Regions from separate parts of the Streptosporangium lutulentum genome, predicted to be linked through region 2. Evidence: riboswitches for the same ligand, from Rfam matches in the RefSeq annotation. Region 2 holds a riboswitch; the other holds the start of a gene.

Region 1 (8,584 bases), 2.1 Mb from region 2:
ACATCGTCTTCATGGACGAGCACGGCGCCGACCTGTCTCCGGCGGCCCAGCGCAAGCTGGACCGGGTCTTCGCCCGGCAGGAGTTCCGCAGGGCCTTCCCCGGCGAGATCGCCGAGCTCAGCTTCCCCGCCAGGGCGGTGGAGGACTACACCCACGAACTGCTGCGCTGCGTGGACATCACCGGGGTCCGCGACGCGGACATGAAGGTCGTGGTCGACTGCGCGGGCGGCACCTCCTCGCTCGTCCTGCCCAGCCTCCTCGGCAGGGTCGGGGTGGACGTGCTGACCGTCAACAACAGGCTGGACGACGCCTCTCCCACCGAGACCTTCGCCGAGCGCCGCCGCGACCTCCAGCGCCTCGCGGAGCTCGTCAGCTCCTCCAGGGCGGCCTTCGGGGTGCGGTTCGACCCCGTGGGGGAGCGGGTCGCGCTCGTGGACGAGATGGGCCAGCTGATCAGCGAGGAGCGGGCCCTGCTGGTGGTGCTGGACCTGGTCGCGGCCGAACGGCGCGGCGGCAGGGTGGCGCTGCCCGTCACCACCACCCGGGTGGCCGAGCAGGTCTGCCGGTTCCACGGGGTGCAGGCCGAGTGGACCTCCACCGCGATCGACGCGCTCACCGCCGCCGCCAGAAGGCCGGAGATGGTCTTCGCGGCGGACGGGCGGGGCGGCTTCATCGTGCCCGAGTTCGGCCCCACGGTGGACGGCCTGGCGGTTTTCCTGCGCCTGCTCGGCCTGGTGGCCAGGACCCGGCTGTCGCTCAGCCAGATCGACGCCAGGATCCCCGAGGCCAAGCTGCTGCGCCGGACGGTGCCGACCCCGTGGGCGGCCAAGGGCGCGGTGATGCGATCGGTCATCGAGGCCGCCGAGCACCACCGCATCGACACCACCGACGGGGTGCGGGTCGTCGCCGAGGACGGGAGCTGGGCGCTGGTGCTGCCCGACCCGGCCGAGGCCGTCACCCACCTGTGGGCCGAGGGGTCCGACGTCGACTCCGCGCAGGTCATGATCGAGCACTGGGCGCGAGTGGTGGAGGAGGCGGCCGGCGGCTGACGGGCGGTCACCCGGTCCCGGCCTCCCGGCCTCCCGGCGAACACGGCGGACGCGGCGAACACGGCGGATCACCTGGACACGAAACCCACAGCAAACACAGCGAATACAGCGCGGCGGCATGGACCGCGGGCAGTACCCGCTGTAACTTTGTCACCGACCGAACCCGCGGTCCGCGTCAGCCTTGACCTTCGCGTCTCATCACTGTAGGTTGCGACATTCGCAGTCTGAAAGAACACTTGAGAAGCGAAGAAGCGAGGCGCGCATCCTGAGCACCGTTGCCGCGTCTTCGCGGTAGGAGGCCGAGCCGATCGATGCCGAGCGTCTACTGCACGCAGTGCGGTCATGCCAACCCTGAGGATGCCCGTTTCTGTTCACATTGCGGGTCGCCGCTGAGCAGGGCCGAACCACCCGGAGACAGCACGTCGACCATCTCCCTCTCCGGGATCGAGGCCTACGAGGCGGAGACCGGAGAGACGCTTCTCGCCGAGCGGCAAGCCGTGGAGCAGTTGCCCCCGGGCACCGCGTTGCTGGTCGCCATGCGCGGTCCCAACGCGGGCAGCCGTTTTCTCCTGGACAACGACCTCACCACAGTGGGCCGTCATCCCGCGAGCGACATCTTCCTCGACGACGTCACGGTCTCGCGGCGTCACGTGGAGTTCTACCGGCACGGCGGCGCGATGTTCACCGTCCGTGACGTCGGCAGCCTGAACGGCACCTACGTCAACCGCGAGCGGATCGAGGAGGTCCCGCTGTACGGCGGGGACGAAGTGCAGATCGGCAAGTTCCGCCTGGTCTTCCTCACCCGTGGCGCCGCTGGAGGATGATGAGCTCGCAGGCCGCTCGTGCGCACATGAGCATCGGGGAGGTGCTCGCTCTCCTGCAGAGCGAGTTCCCCGACGTCAGCATCTCCAAGATTCGTTTCCTGGAGGGCGAGGGGTTGATCGAGCCGGAGCGCAGTCCCTCCGGCTACCGCAAGTTCACCTACGCCGACGTCGAGCGGCTGCGCTACATCCTCAGCGAGCAGCGTGACCGCTACCTGCCGCTGCGTGTGATCAAGGACCACCTCGAGGCGGCCGATCGCGACGATCGGCCGGTCTCGAAACCGCGGGCCGTCCCCGACGACGCGCCCCCCGAGGTCCGTCTCAGCCGCGAGGAGCTCCTCGCCGCCGCCGAGCTCGACGAGGAGACCCTCACAGAGCTGGAGGACTACGGCCTGCTGGCCGCCGTGGCCCGCCACTACAACGCCGAGGCGCTGGCCGTGGCCCGCAGCGTCGGCGCCCTCGCGGCCTTCGGCCTGCGGGCGCGTCACCTGCGGGCGGTCAGGGCCGCCGCCGAGCGCGAGGCCGGCCTCGTGGAGCAGGCCGTCGCCCCTCTGCTGCGCCGCCGGGGGCCGGGCGCCATCGACCAGGCCGACGAGACGGCCAGGGAGATAACGGGCCTGCTGCTGGAATTGCACGCCTCACTTCTGCGTTCGGGCGTTCGTGGGGTCCTGGGCCGGTGAGAACCTGACCAGGCACTCGTACCCCCACGAGTGTTACGTTGAACAAACCGGTCGGAATCCAGCGAAGACGGAGCAGCCCGTGTTGCAGATGGAGGTCGTGGGCGTTCGGGTTGAGATGCCCTCCAACCAGCCGATCGTCCTGCTCAAGGAGGCGCAAGGAGAGCGCTATCTACCGATCTGGATCGGTATGACTGAGGCCACGGCGATCGCCATGGCCCAGGCCGAGGAGCCACCGCCCCGGCCGCTCACCCATGACCTTTTCCGTGATGTGCTCGACGGGCTGGGGATCCGGCTGAGCACGGTCAACATCGTCGCGCTACGCGACGGGATCTTCTTCGCCGATCTTGTGTTCTCGAACGGGGTCGAGGTGAGCGCCCGTCCTTCGGACTCGATCGCCTTGGCACTCCGCACCGGCGCACGCATCTTCGCGAGCGAGGAGGTGGTCCGGGAAGCCGGGGTGATCATTCCCGACGACCAGGAGGACGAAGTGGAGAAGTTCAGGGAATTCCTTGACACGATTACGCCCGAGGACTTTGGTCGCGCGGGGTAGGTATTTCGGTGCATTTACGCTTCACGACGCGCCGGGTGGGGTCGTTGACTGAGCTTGGCCCCAGTCTTACGGTGCAAGTGAAACCTGCGGCCGTGCGCAAACCCCCAGATCAGGCCGTGGGATGAGAGAAAGCCGGAGGTCCGCGTGGCGGTCAGCAGCGGCGAGGATAGAAACGCCGATCAGGATGACCCGGAACGGCGCCAATCGGCACGTCAGCGCGCGGGTGAAGAAGGTCTGCTGTTCGACGGGCAACCGGTGAAAGTGCCCGCCGACATCGGATACAAAGGTGCGACGGCCTGTGCCGCGGTCGGCATCACCTACCGGCAACTGGATTACTGGGCGCGCACCGGACTGGTCGAGCCCACCGTGCGAGCCGCTCACGGTTCGGGTTCCCAACGGCTGTACGGCTTCCGCGACATCCTCGTGCTCAAGGTCGTCAAGCGGCTTCTCGACACCGGCGTCTCCCTCCAGCAGATCCGCATCGCGGTGCAGCACCTGCGTGACCGCGGCGTCAACCACCTCGCCCAGATCACGTTGATGAGCGACGGGGTGAGCGTCTACGAGTGCACCTCGCCCGACGAGGTCATCGACCTGCTCCAGGGCGGTCAGGGCGTCTTCGGCATCGCGCTCGGACGGGTGTGGCAGGAGGTGGAGGGCTCCCTCGCAGATCTTCCCGGCGAACCCGCGGAGTCGGGCGAGAGCCCTTTAGAAGATCATCACGCCGATGAGCTGGCCCGTCGTCGCAGGGCTCGCCGTACGGGGTAAAGTTGTCTCGCCACTGACACCGTGCGGGAGAGACCCCGACAAGATCGGGGCGCCGAAGGAGCAACCTCCCCGGAATCTCTCAGGCACCCTGTACCGCGCGGATGAGGCAACTCTGGAAAGAAGGCACGTCCGCCAGACGTGTCTCACCGACGGTGAAAGTCTCCCCGGCAGGGAAGGCGAAGCTCTCAGGTCGAGGTGACAGAGGGGGAATCCGGCATACGCCCGCGCCCTGCGCCGGTCTCCACCGCATCGGGAGGCTCTCCATGACCGACCTGTCACCGCTCAGTGAGCTCATATCTCCGCCGTTCGCGACCCGCCACATCGGGCCTGACGACGCAGCCCAGACCCGCATGCTGGAGGCGGTCGGATTCGCCTCCACCGCCGACATGATCGCGGTGGCCGTTCCGGAGGCGATCCGGGTCTCCGACCGGCTGAGCCTGCCCCCGGCGGCGAGCGAGCCCGAGGCCATCGCCGAGCTGCGCGCCCTCGCGAAGCGCAACAGCGTGCTCACCTCGATGATCGGCCTCGGCTACCACGACACGATCACCCCGGGTGTCATCCGCCGCAACCTCCTGGAGAACCCGGGCTGGTACACCGCGTACACGCCCTACCAGCCGGAGATCTCCCAGGGCCGGCTGGAGGCCCTGCTCAACTTCCAGACGGTCGTCTCCGACCTGACCGCGCTCGACGTCGCCGGCGCCTCCCTGCTGGACGAGGCCACCGCCGCGGCCGAGGCCATGACCCTGGCCCGCCGCGCGAGCCGCACGACCACGAACGTGTTCGTGGTCGACGCCGACGCGCTGCCGCAGACCAAGGCGGTGCTGCGGACCCGGGCCGAGCCGCTCGGCATCGAGCTGGTCGAGAACGACCTCACTGGCGAACTCCCCGAGTGCTTCGGCGTGCTCGTCCAGTACCCGGGCGCCGGCGGCCGGGTCGGGGACTTCCGCGCCGTCGCCGACGCCGCGCACGCGATCGGCGCCCAGGTGGTCGCCGCCGCCGACCTGCTCGCCCTCACCGTGCTCGCCGCGCCCGGCGAGCTCGGCGCCGACATCGCGATCGGCTCCTCGCAGCGCTTCGGCGTCCCGCTCGGCTTCGGCGGCCCCCACGCGGCCTACATGGCGGTTCGCGAGGGACTGCAGCGTCAGATGCCCGGCCGCCTGGTCGGAGTCTCCCAGGACGCCGACAGGCGCCCCGCCTACCGGCTCGCCCTGCAGACCCGCGAGCAGCACATCCGCAGGGAGAAGGCGACCAGCAACATCTGCACCGCGCAGGTGCTGCTCGCCGTGATCGCGGGCATGTACGCCGTCTACCACGGTCCCGAGGGGCTGCGCCGGATCGGCCTCCGCGCCCACCGGCACGCCGTCGTGCTCGCCGAGGGCCTCCGCCAGGGCGGCGTCGAGGTCGTGCACGACACCTTCTTCGACACCGTGCTGGCCAGGGTGCCCGGCCGCGCGGCCGAGATCGTCGCCGCGGCCCGCGACAACGGGATCAACCTGCGCCTGGCCGACGCCGACCACGTGGGCGTCACCTGCGATGAGAAGACCGAGTTCGTCCATCTGGAGCAGGTCCTGGCGGCCTTCGAGGTCAACGGCGCGGTCCTGGCCGACCTCGACTCCACCACGCACGACGCCCTGCCCGCCGCCCTGGTGCGCACCAGCGAATACCTGACCCACCCGGTCTTCCACAGCCACCGCTCCGAGACGGCGCTGCTGCGTTACCTGCGCAAGCTCCAGGACAAGGACATCGCGCTCGACCGGTCGATGATCCCGCTGGGCTCCTGCACCATGAAGCTCAACGCGACCACCGAGATGGAGCCGATCACCTGGCCGGAGTTCGCCGGGCTGCACCCCTACGCTCCCGAGGACCAGGCCAGGGGCTACATCGAGCTGATCGGGGAGCTGGAGGGCTGGCTGGCCGAGGTCACCGGCTACGACGCCGTGTCGATCCAGCCCAACGCCGGCTCCCAGGGCGAGTTCGCGGGCCTCCTGGCGATCCGCGCCTACCACAAGGCGCGTGGCGAGGGGAGCCGGGACGTCTGCCTGATCCCGTCCTCCGCGCATGGCACCAACGCCGCCAGCGCCGTCATGGCGGGCATGCGCGTGACCGTGGTCGCCTGTGACGACAACGGCAACGTGGACCTCGCCGACCTCACCGCGAAGATCGAGAAGCACCGTGACCGGCTCGCCGCGATCATGGTGACCTACCCGTCCACGCACGGCGTGTACGAGGAGACGATCGTCCAGATCTGCGAGCTGGTGCACGAGGCGGGCGGCCAGGTCTACGTCGACGGCGCCAACCTCAACGCGCTGGTCGGCCTGGCCAAGCTGGGTGAGTTCGGGGCGGACGTCTCCCACCTGAACCTGCACAAGACCTTCTGCATCCCGCACGGCGGCGGCGGCCCCGGCGTCGGCCCGGTCGCGGTCCGCGCTCACCTCGCCGACTACCTGCCCGGCCACCCGCTGCGCGACGACTCCCCGGTCGGCCCGGTCTCGGCCGCGCCGTACGGCTCGGCGGGCATCCTGCCCATCTCCTGGGCGTACATCCGGATGATGGGCGCCGACGGGCTCAGGGCGGCCACCGAGCAGGCCATCCTGTCGGCCAACTACCTGGCCCGCAGGCTCAGCCCGCACTACCCGGTCCTCTACACCGGCCGCGGCGGCCTGGTCGCCCACGAGTGCATCATCGACCTGCGCCAGATCACCAAGGAGACCGGCGTGACCGTGGACGACGTGGCCAAGCGGCTCATCGACTACGGCTTCCACGCGCCGACCATGTCCTTCCCCGTGGCCGGCACGCTGATGATCGAACCGACGGAGAGCGAGGACCTGGCCGAGCTCGACAGGTTCTGCGAGGCGATGACCGCGATCCGGGGCGAGATCGAGAAGGTCGCCTCCGGGGCGTACGACAAGGTCGACAACCCGCTGCGCAACGCCCCGCACACGGCCGACTGCCTGGTCGCCGACGAGTGGGCCCACCCCTACACGCGCACCGAGGCGGCCTACCCGCTGGCCTCCCTGCGCGACGGCAAGTACTGGTCGCCGGTCCGCCGCATCGACCAGGCCTACGGCGACCGCAACCTGGTGTGCTCCTGCCCGCCGCTGGAGGCCTACGAGGACTGATCCACCCGGTGCGGCTCACCTCGCCGGGTGAGCCGCACACCCGTCGCCTATGGAGGGGGACGTGCGTGGCCCCGAGTCGTTAGGCTCGGGGCGTTTCCTTATTCCGGGGAAGGACCTTGCATGCCAGAGGTGGACACGCGTCCCTTGCACACCGCGCGGAAGCTGGCCGAGGCGGGCGATCTCGACGGCGCCGCCACGATCTTCGCGGAACTGGCCGCCGATCCGGCGGAGCCCGACCGGGCCCAGGCGGCGGTGGGTCTGGCGGTGGTGCTGGAGGAGAGCGGAGACGTGCCGGGAGCCCGTGCGGCCGCGCGCACGGCACTGGGGACCGGTCACCCGGAATTCGCCGCGCAGGCCGCCTGCCTGCTCGCCGGGAGCTTCGAGCGGGAGGATCTGGTCGACCAGGCCCGGGCCGCCTGGCAGGCCGCGCTCGGGCTCGGCAATCCGGCCTACGTCCCGCTGGCGCACATGGCCCTCGCCAGGCTCGCCACAGGGGACCAGGAGGCGGAGGAGGCGCTGCGGGCGGCTCTGGCCACCGCCGACCCGGAGATCGCCTCTCGGGCCGCTCAGAGGCTGGCCGAGGTGTTCTTGGAGGAGGGCGAGGCGGGCGCGGCCGCGGAGGTGCTCCTGGAGGCGCTCTCGGTGCCGGAGGTGGCCGAGGTGCCCAGGTTACGGGTGATGCTCGGCATCGCCCATCTGGAGCTGGCGTGCGCCGAGTTCTCCGCGGCGGTCGAGGAGGGCGGCGACGTCGAGACCAGCGCGCTGGCCATCGAGCTCCTGGCCCGCACGCTCCCGCTCAGAGGGCGTGACGAGGACGCCGAGCGGGTGTGGAGCTACGGACTGGAAAGCACCGACGAGGAGCTCGCCGCCGAGGTCCGTCTCCGGCTCGACCGCGACGCCTGAGCCCCGTGGGGGGCTCAGGTCTCAGTCGCGGCCGCGGTCGCGCCGGTTGCCGATCGCGTGGGCGAGGTTGATCGCCACGATGCCCACCCAGGCCAGCAGCAGCCCCGCGGTGCCCGCCTCCGTCGCGGCGATGGCGGTCAGCGGGATACCGATGCCCATCGAGCCCAGCGCGATCGGGATCGAGGGATTGCCGCTCTTCTTCCGCGGCGGGGCAGAGGGGTGGGGCGGGGCCCCGGCGGCGTGCATCTCGGCCCGGACGCGGTGGGCGATGCTCTGGTCGAGGCGCTCGACGAACGACTCGACCAGGGCGGCCTCGTATTCCGGGCCGAGCTCCCGGCGGGCCTCGATGGTGGCTCGCATGTCCTGGCGAATATCTTGATAGTCCGGCACTCTCTGATTCTCCACGTGAGTGCGGCCCTTGGTATCAGCCGTTAGGACGAGATCTGTGTCCACTCCGAGTTCGAGACGCGTGTCCACCGCGGTCGCGGTGCCGCCTGTGGAGATCGTGACTCCGCACGGCCCGGCCGTCGCGGAGATCGACGAGGTCGCCGCGGCCCGCTTCCTGCTGGTGCTCACCCACGGTTCGGCCGGGGGAGTGGACGCCCCGGACCTGCTGGCCGTACGGGACGCCGTGACGGGAATCGGGGGCGTGGTCGCGCGGGTGCTTCAGCCGTTCCGCATGCGGGGCGCCCGGGCG
Region 2 (8,584 bases):
GCCCTCCTCCTCCCAGTAGACGTCGCGCAGGTGCAGGATCAGCGCGAACTCGTCCAGGATCAGGGCGGCGCCGATGCCGAAGACGGCGGCCGTCACGGCGTACCAGCCGGAGGAGATGCCCGACATGATCAGGCCCGACACCCCGCCGAGCAGGGTCAGCACCACGCCGAACACGATGTGGTGGATGTGCATCTCACCGACGTTGAGGTTGCGGAACCAGCCGATCTTGGCGCGGATGAGGCGGACGTTGATCCGGGTGAGCACGAAGGTGACGATCAGCGCGACGAAGAAACAGAACAGCGGCAGCCGTTCTGTGTCCACCATCCGTTGCCCGAACAAATCCCCCACTGCTCTCCCAGGCTATGTGAGAAACCCGCTTATGCGAGGAAACCTCGCAGGAGCGCCGCGGTGCCTTCGAGGTGCTCGGCCACCGCTCGGCGCGCGGCGTCGGGGTCTTTGTTCAGGATGGCCGCCACGATCGCCTCGTGCTGGGTGGCGGCGTGCTTGATGTTGTGCTGGAGCACCGGGATGGCGTTGAGCAGGTCGGTCACCCGGAGCCGGGCGTCGGCGCAGGTCGCGGCGAGCAGCCCGGAGCCGGTCATCTCCGCGATGGCCAGGTGGAAGGCCGTGTCGAGGCGGCGGTAGTCGGCGGGCCTCGCCGAGTTGACCTCGCTCAGGCGCTCCCGCAGGAGGCCCCGCTGCGCCCGGCTCAGCTCGGTGGTGGCGAGCACCTGGGCGGCGCCGCAGTCCACGGCCATCCGGAAGGTGAGCGCGTCGGCCAGGTCGTCGGTGCCCATGTCGTTCACGGCCTTGCGCAGGTCCTGCCGGCTCGGAGGCGGCGGGACGTAGGTGACGAATGCGCCGCCGTACCTGCCTCGCCGTACGTCGAGGTAACCCGCCTCCTGCAGGGCGCGGATGGCCTCGCGCAGGGTGACCCTGCTGATTCCGAGCTGTACGGCGAGCTCCCGCTCCGGCGGCAGTTTCTCGGTCACCATGCCGAGCTTGACGACCTGAAGGAGGCGTTCCACGGTCTCCTCGAAGGCGTTGCCCCCACGGACGGGGCGCAGTACGGCCGCCAGCCGCGACACCTCGCTCAACCTCGCCTCCCCCCTCCTTCGACGGTCGTGAGATCCCGCCCGATCCCGCCTGCCCCCTTGACAAGAGACCTCTTCTGAGTCAATGGTCTAATGCTAGCCCAAAGGACTCCGATGAGGAGGCGCAGTGGACGTCGGTGAGCTTCACGACGAGGTACGGGCGGGACGGATCGACACCGTGCTGCTCGCCGTGGTCGACATGCAGGGCCGCCTGCAGGGGAAACGACTGTCCGCGCGCTACTTCCTCGAAGAGGTGCTGGACCACGCCTCCGAGGGCTGCAACTACCTGCTCGCGGTCGACATCGACATGAACACGGTCGACGGCTACGCGATGTCGTCATGGGAGCGAGGATACGGCGACTTCGTGATGAAGCCCGATCTGTCCACGCTGCGCCGGGTGCCGTGGCAGGAGGGAACGGCGCTGCTGATGGCCGACCTGGTGTGGGAGGACGGCTCGGACGTGACCGCCTCCCCCCGGCAGATCCTGCGCGGACAGCTGGCCCGGCTCCAGGAGCGGGGCTGGGGGGCGTTCGTCGGCACCGAGCTGGAGTTCGTGGTCTACGACGACACCTACGAGGACGCCTGGCGGCGCGGCTACCGGGACCTGGCCCCGTCCAACCTCTACAACGTCGACTACTCCCTTCTCGGCACCGCCAGGATCGAGCCGCTGCTGCGCCGGATCAGGCTCGGCATGGAAGGCGCGGGGATGTACGTCGAGTCGGCCAAGGGCGAGTGCAACCTCGGCCAGCACGAGATCGCCTTCCGCTACACGGACGCCCTCGCCACCTGCGACAACCACTCCGTCTACAAGAACGGCGCCAAGGAGATCGCCTCCCAGGAGGGCAGGTCGATCACCTTCATGGCCAAGCCGAACGAGCGCGAGGGCAACTCCTGCCACATCCACATCTCGCTCAGGAGCGACGACGGAGAGCCGATCATGGCCGGGTCCGAGCCGCACGGGCTGTCCAGGATCGGGCAGCACTTCATCGCCGGGCAGCTCGCCCTCATGCGCGAGTTCACCCTCCTGTACGCCCCGAACATCAACTCCTACAAGCGGTACGTGCCGGGCAGCTTCGCCCCCACCGCGATCAAGTGGGGTGTGGACAACAGGAGCTGCGCGCTGCGCCTGGTCGGCCACGGGCAGTCGCTGCGGATCGAGAACCGGGTGCCCGGCGGGGACGTCAACCCCTACCTGGCGGTCTCGGCGCTGATCGTGGCCGGGTTGCACGGCATCGAGCGCGAACTGCCGCTTGAGCAGGCGTTCACGGGAAACGCCTACGGGTCGGACGCCGAGACCGTGCCGCGTACGCTGCGTGAGGCCGTGGAGCTGTGGGAGGGCTCGGAGACCGCCAGGACCGCCTTCGGCGAGGACGTCGTGGCGCACTACGCGAACAACGCCCGGGTCGAGCTGGCCGCCTTCGATGCGGCTGTCACCGACTGGGAGCTTTTCAGGGGATTCGAACGGATGTGAGCGTGAAAATCATCAATCCGGCGACCGAAGAGGTCGTCGCCGACATCGAGATGGCGGACGCCGCCGAGGTGGACCGGGCCGTGGAACGCGCCAGGCGCGCGTTCGCCACCTGGCGGAACGTCGGCCCCGGGGACCGGGCCCGGCTGCTGCGGAGATTCGCCGCGCTGGTGGAGGAGCACGCCGAGGAACTGGCCCGGCTGGAGGTCGCCAACTCTGGGCACACGATCGGCAACGCCCGCTGGGAGGCCGGCAACGTCCGCGACGTGCTGAACTTCTACGCCGGGGCGCCCGAGCGCAACCACGGCCTGCAGATCCCGGTGCCCGGCGGGCTGGACGTCACGTTCCGGGAACCGCTGGGCGTCGTCGGCGTGATCGTGCCGTGGAACTTCCCGATGGTCATCATGACCTGGGGCGTGGCCCCGGCGCTGGCCGCGGGCAACACCGTGATCGTCAAGCCCGCCGAGTGGACGCCGCTGACCGCCCTGCGACTGGCCGAACTGGCATTGGCGGCGGGTCTCCCCGAGGGGGTCCTGCAGGTCCTGCCCGGGATCGGGGAGGTCGCGGGAGCGCGGCTGGTCGACCACCCGGACGTGGCGAAGATCGTGTTCACCGGCTCGACCGAGGTCGGCAAGGAGATCGCGGCGAAGTGCGCCGGGCAGGTCAAGCGGATCACGCTGGAACTGGGCGGCAAGAGCGCCAATGTGATCTTCGCCGACGCCGATCTGGAGAAGGCCGCCGCGACCGCGCCGTACGCGGTGTTCGACAACGCGGGCCAGGACTGCTGCGCGCGTTCGCGGATCCTGGTGGAGCGCTCGGTGTACGACGACTTCATGGCGCGCCTGTCGGAGGCGGTGCTGAAGGTCAAGGTCGGCGACCCCCGCGACGAGGGCACCGAGATGGGCCCGCTGATCAGCGCCGAGCACCGCGGCCGGGTGGCCTCCTTTGTCACCGGCTCCCCCTACCTGCAGGGTTCGTGCCCGTCCGGTCCCGGTTTCTGGTTCCCCGCGACGATCCTGACCCCTCAGGCGCCGGACGACCCGGCCTTCACCGAGGAGATCTTCGGGCCGGTGGTGTCGGTGGCGCCGTTCGACGACGAGGCGGACGCCGTACGGATCGCCAACGACACGCGATACGGCCTCAGCGGATCCATCTGGACCCGCGACGTCGGCCGCGCGCTCCGGGTGGCACGGGCGGTGGACGCGGGCAACCTCAGCGTGAACTCCCATTCGAGCGTCCGCTACTGGACGCCGTTCGGCGGTTTCAAACAGTCCGGGCTCGGACGCGAACTGGGCCCGGACGCCCTGTCCGCGTTCACCGAGACCAAGAACGTCTTCATTTCGGAGGATTGACAGATATGCAGCGTTTGCAGGGCCGGGTGGCCGTCATCACCGGCGCGGGAAGCGGCATCGGGCTGGCCACCGCGCGCCGGTTCGCCGAGGAAGGCGCCCACGTCGTGTGCGTGGATCTCGACGAGACGAGCGGGTCGGCGGCCGCGGCCGAGGTGAACGGCCTGTTCGTCAAGGCGGACGTCACCAGCGAGACCGACGTCGTCCGGATGTTCCAGACCGCGTTCGACACCTACGGCAGCGTGGACATCGCGTTCAACAACGCGGGCATCTCGCCGCCGGACGACGACTCGATCCTGGAGACCGGCCTCGACGCCTGGCGCCGGGTCCAGGAGGTCAACCTCACCTCGGTCTACCTGTGCTGCAAGTACGCCATCCCCTACATGCAACGCCAGGGCAAGGGCTCGATCATCAACACCGCGTCCTTCGTGGCCGTGATGGGATCGGCCACCAGCCAGATCTCCTACACCGCCTCGAAGGGCGGGGTGCTGGCCATGTCCCGCGAGCTCGGCGTGCAGTTCGCCCGCGAGGGCATCCGGGTGAACGCGCTCTGCCCGGGGCCGGTGAACACACCGCTGCTGCAGGAACTGTTCGCCAAGGACCCCGAGCGGGCGCAGCGCCGCCTGGTGCACATCCCGGTCGGCCGGTTCGCCGAGGCCTCCGAGATCGCCGCCGCGGTGGCCTTCCTGGCGTCGGACGACGCGAGCTTCATCACCGGGTCGGAGTTCCTGGTGGACGGCGGCATCTCGGGCGCCTACGTCACCCCGCTGTAGCGGGACGGGTGCCGCGGGGCGCCTCCGGCCGCCGAGCCGGCGCCCTGCGGCACCGCCGTCATGGACGGATGTCGTAGACCGACCACCGCCGAGCCGGCGCCCCCGGCACCGCCGTCGTGAACGGATGCCGTAAACCGAGCCGGCGCCCCCCGGCACCGCCGTCGTGAACAGGTGTCGTAGACCGACCATCGCCGAGCGGGTGCCGCACCTCACAGCGCCGTCATCGATAACATGCCGGAACGCGGGCATGACGCCCCTCGTCCCGGCCTCCGGCAAGAAAGAGATCATGTCCCGTCCCGTCATCGGCATCACCTGCTACGTCGAACCCGCGAAGTTCACCGTCTGGGAGATGACCACCGCGCTCCTGCCGTACAACTACGTCGACCACGTGGTCCGCGCGGGCGGGCAGCCGGTGCTCCTGCCCCCGGCGGGCGATCCCGCCGCGCTGGCGGGCCGCCTGGACGGGCTGATCCTGGCCGGTGGCGGAGACATCGATCCGGCGCGGTACGGCGAGACCACGCACGAGCTGACCGGCAACATCCGCGGGTTCCGCGACGACGCCGAGTTCGGGCTGGTCCGGACGGCCCTGGATCGGCGCATCCCGTTCCTCGGGATCTGCCGGGGTCTCCAGGTCCTGAACGTCGCCCTCGGCGGCAGCCTCCACCAGCACCTCCCCGACGTGGTCGGCCACCCGGATCACTCCCCGGCCCCCGGTCGATTCGGCCGGATGCCCGTACGGCCGGTGCCGGGCACCCGGCTCGCCAAGATCTTCGACGCCGAGAGCGTCGAGGCGGCCCACTACCACCACCAGGCGATCGACCGCCTGGGCGCGGGCCTGACCGTGTCCGCCCACACCGAGGACGGCACGATCGAGGCCGTCGAACTGGCCGGCCACCCGTTCGCCCTCGCGGTCCAGTGGCACCCCGAGAACGAGGACGAGTCCACCCTCTTCGAGGCCCTGGTCCGGCACATCCGCCCCTGAGCGGCGGGCGGCCGCGTTTCGCCGCCGCACGGGGATTTCGCAGGGCCGGTGCGGGCCGTTAGGCTGGTCACGACACCGATTGAATCCCGTGCGGGAGAGCGTCCTGACAGCCAGACCAGGACCCCTGAAGGAGCAAGCCCTCCCCGCGAACCTCTCAAGGCAAAGGACCGTACGGGTAGGTGCCCTCTGGAAAGCAGGCCTCGTGGCCTCGCCGAAGGTGAAAGTCCGGTAAAAACCGGGCGAAACTCTCAGGCACCCATGACAGAGGGGGAGGATGCTCTCATCTGTCCCCTGCCTGAGGTGCGAACATGTCCCGACCTACGCCGCTGCGCGGTGTCCACGAGACCCTCGGCGCGACGCTGACCGACTTCGCGGGCTGGCTGATGCCACTCCGCTACGGCAGCGAGTCCATCGAGCACAACGCGGTCCGCCAGGCGGCAGGCCTGTTCGACCTGTCCCACATGGGCGAGATCTTCGTGACCGGCGCGCAGGCCGGTGAGGCCCTCGACCACGCGCTGGTCGGCTACATCTCCGCCGTCGAAACGGGCCGCGCCCGCTACACGATGATCGTCGACGCCGAGGGCCACGTGCTGGACGATCTGATCGTCTACCGGCTGGCCCCCGACGAGTTCATGGTCGTCGCCAACGCCTCCAACTATCCCCGGGTGGCCGCCGAGCTCACCGACCGCGCCTCGTCCTTCGACGCGACGGTGGACGACCGCTCCGAGCAGTACGCGCTGATCGCGGTCCAGGGCCCGCGGGCACAGGCCATCCTGGGCGAGCTCACCGACGCCGACCTCGACGGGCTCAAGTACTACGCGGGACTGCCCGCCACCGTGGCCGGTCGCGAGGCTCTCGTCGCCCGCACCGGATACACCGGCGAGGACGGCTTCGAGCTGTTCGTCGCGGCCGGCGACGCGGAGCCGCTCTGGGCCGCGCTCACCAAGGCGGGCGAGCCGTACGGCCTGATCCCCGCCGGCCTGTCCGCGCGCGACACCCTTCGCCTGGAGGCGGGCATGCCGCTCTACGGCAACGAACTGTCCGCGGAGCACACTCCGTTCGACGCCGGGCTGGGCCGTGTGGTGAGGTTTGACAAACCGGGCGACTTCGTCGGCCGGGCCGCCCTGGAACCACTCAAGGACGTCCCGCCGGCCCGCCGCCTGGTCGGATTGATCGCGACCGGCCGCAGGGTACCCCGTCACGGGTATCCGGTGGTGGTCGCCGGCGACGGCAGCGTCGTCGGCGAGGTCACCAGCGGGGCGCCCTCCCAGTCACTGGGCAGGCCCATCGCGATGGCCTACGTGGACAACGGCCTGTCCACCGGCCTGGCCGTGGACATCCGAGGTAGCCACGAGGCGGTCGACGTCGTCGAACTGCCTTTCTACAGGAGGAAAAAGTGAGCAGCATTCCCGATGACCTGCAGTACACCAAGGAGCACGAGTGGGTCGCCGGCATCGATGACGGCCTGACCCTCACCGTGGGCATCACCGAATACGCCGCCGAGGCGCTGGGCGACGTGGTCTTCGTACAGGTCCCCGAGATCGGTACGACGGTCGCCGCCGGCGACGCGGTCGGCGAGGTCGAGTCGACCAAGTCGGTCAGCGACATCTTCGCCCCGGTCGGCGGCGAGATCGTCGAGGTCAACCAGACGGTCGTCGAAGACCCCTCGCTGGTCAACAGCGACTCCTACGGCGACGGCTGGCTGTTCCGCATCCGCCTTGAGGGCACCGCCGACGATCTGCTGTCCCCCGAGGAGTACACCGCGCTCACCTCTGGTGAGTCATAAAATTTCCCATCTTGCGCCGTGACCACGCGCACCGACGCGTGCGCGTGGTCACGGCGATGTGAAGGACCAGATCAATGACGATCAGTGTCTTCGATCTTTTCAAGATCGGAATCGGCCCGTCCAGTTCCCACACCGGCGGGCCGATGGCCGCCGCCCACAAGTTCGCCCGGGGGCTCGACCAGGACGGACTCCTGGAGAAGACCGCCAGGGTCGAGGTCATCCTGTACGGCTCGCTCGGGCTGACCGGCAAGGGGCACGGCAGCGACAAGGCCGTCCTGCTCGGCCTGACAGGCGAGAAGCCCGAACTCGTCGACGTCGACACCGTGGACGAGCGGCTGGCCGCCATGCGCGCGTCCGGCCGGATCTCCCTGTACGGCTCCCACGAGATCCCTTTCGTCATCGGTGAGGACCTGGTCTTCGAACGCAAGATCTCCCTCCCCGGCCATCCCAACGGCATGCGCTTCACCGCCTTCTCCGAGAACGGCGAGGCCCACCGCGAGAAGGTCTACTACTCGGTGGGCGGCGGCTTCGTCGTGGACGAGAACGCCACGGGCGCCGACCGGATCAAGCAGGACGACACCGTGGTGCCGTACCCCTTCCTGTCGGCCGCCGAGCTCCTCGCCCACTGCCACGAGACGGGCCTGTCGATCTCCGGGCTGATGCTGGAGAACGAGAAGGCGTTCGGCCGCACCGAGGCCGAGATCCGCGCCCAGCTCCTCCACCTCTGGAAGGTCATGTCGGAGTCCGTACGGCGGGGCATCTCCAAGGAGGGCGTGCTGCCCGGCGGCCTGAAGGTCCGCCGCCGAGCCCACCAGCTCCACCGGCAGCTCCAGGGCGAGTCCCCGGACAAGGACTCGCTGCAGACCATGGACTGGGTCTCGCTGTTCGCCCTCGCCGTCAACGAGGAGAACGCCGCCGGCGGCCGGATCGTCACCGCTCCCACCAACGGCGCCGCGGGCATCATCCCCGCGGTGCTCACCTACTACGACCGCTTCACGCGGCGGTCAGACGACGAGGGAGTGGTCCGCTTCCTGCTGACCGCCGGAGCGATCGGGGTGCTGTTCAAGGAGAACGCCTCCATCTCCGGCGCCGAGGTCGGCTGCCAGGGCGAGGTCGGCTCGGCCTGCTCGAT

Evidence for each region. A riboswitch is a leader RNA that binds a small molecule or an ion and turns the genes downstream of it on or off. The one in region 2 is predicted to bind glycine.
Region 1: linked by a shared signal. The riboswitch ahead of gcvP (aminomethyl-transferring glycine dehydrogenase) and the one ahead of gcvT (glycine cleavage system aminomethyltransferase GcvT) in region 2 are both predicted to bind glycine.

What each region holds. Positions count from the first base shown of each region.
Region 1 is NZ_JAUSQU010000001.1:3,686,521-3,695,104, reverse strand. Features, by position in the region: gene J2853_RS16535 (mannose-1-phosphate guanyltransferase) at 1-1,049, shown strand, start outside; gene J2853_RS16530 (double zinc ribbon and FHA domain-containing protein) at 1,361-1,873, shown strand; gene ftsR (transcriptional regulator FtsR) at 1,900-2,550, shown strand; gene J2853_RS16520 (bifunctional nuclease family protein) at 2,630-3,100, shown strand; gene J2853_RS16515 (MerR family transcriptional regulator) at 3,245-3,865, shown strand; glycine riboswitch at 3,880-3,971, shown strand; gene gcvP (aminomethyl-transferring glycine dehydrogenase) at 4,129-6,984, shown strand; gene J2853_RS16505 (hypothetical protein) at 7,105-7,887, shown strand; gene J2853_RS16500 (hypothetical protein) at 7,909-8,247, opposite strand; gene J2853_RS16495 (alpha/beta hydrolase family protein) at 8,384-8,584, shown strand, end outside.
Region 2 is NZ_JAUSQU010000001.1:5,824,369-5,832,952, forward strand. Features, by position in the region: gene J2853_RS25890 (hypothetical protein) at 1-324, opposite strand, end outside; gene J2853_RS25895 (FadR/GntR family transcriptional regulator) at 378-1,097, opposite strand; gene J2853_RS25900 (glutamine synthetase family protein) at 1,222-2,565, shown strand; gene J2853_RS25905 (aldehyde dehydrogenase family protein) at 2,568-3,914, shown strand; gene J2853_RS25910 (3-oxoacyl-ACP reductase) at 3,920-4,684, shown strand; gene J2853_RS25915 (gamma-glutamyl-gamma-aminobutyrate hydrolase family protein) at 4,932-5,666, shown strand; glycine riboswitch at 5,748-5,846, shown strand; glycine riboswitch at 5,847-5,941, shown strand; gene gcvT (glycine cleavage system aminomethyltransferase GcvT) at 5,975-7,066, shown strand; gene gcvH (glycine cleavage system protein GcvH) at 7,063-7,452, shown strand; gene J2853_RS25930 (L-serine ammonia-lyase) at 7,527-8,584, shown strand, end outside.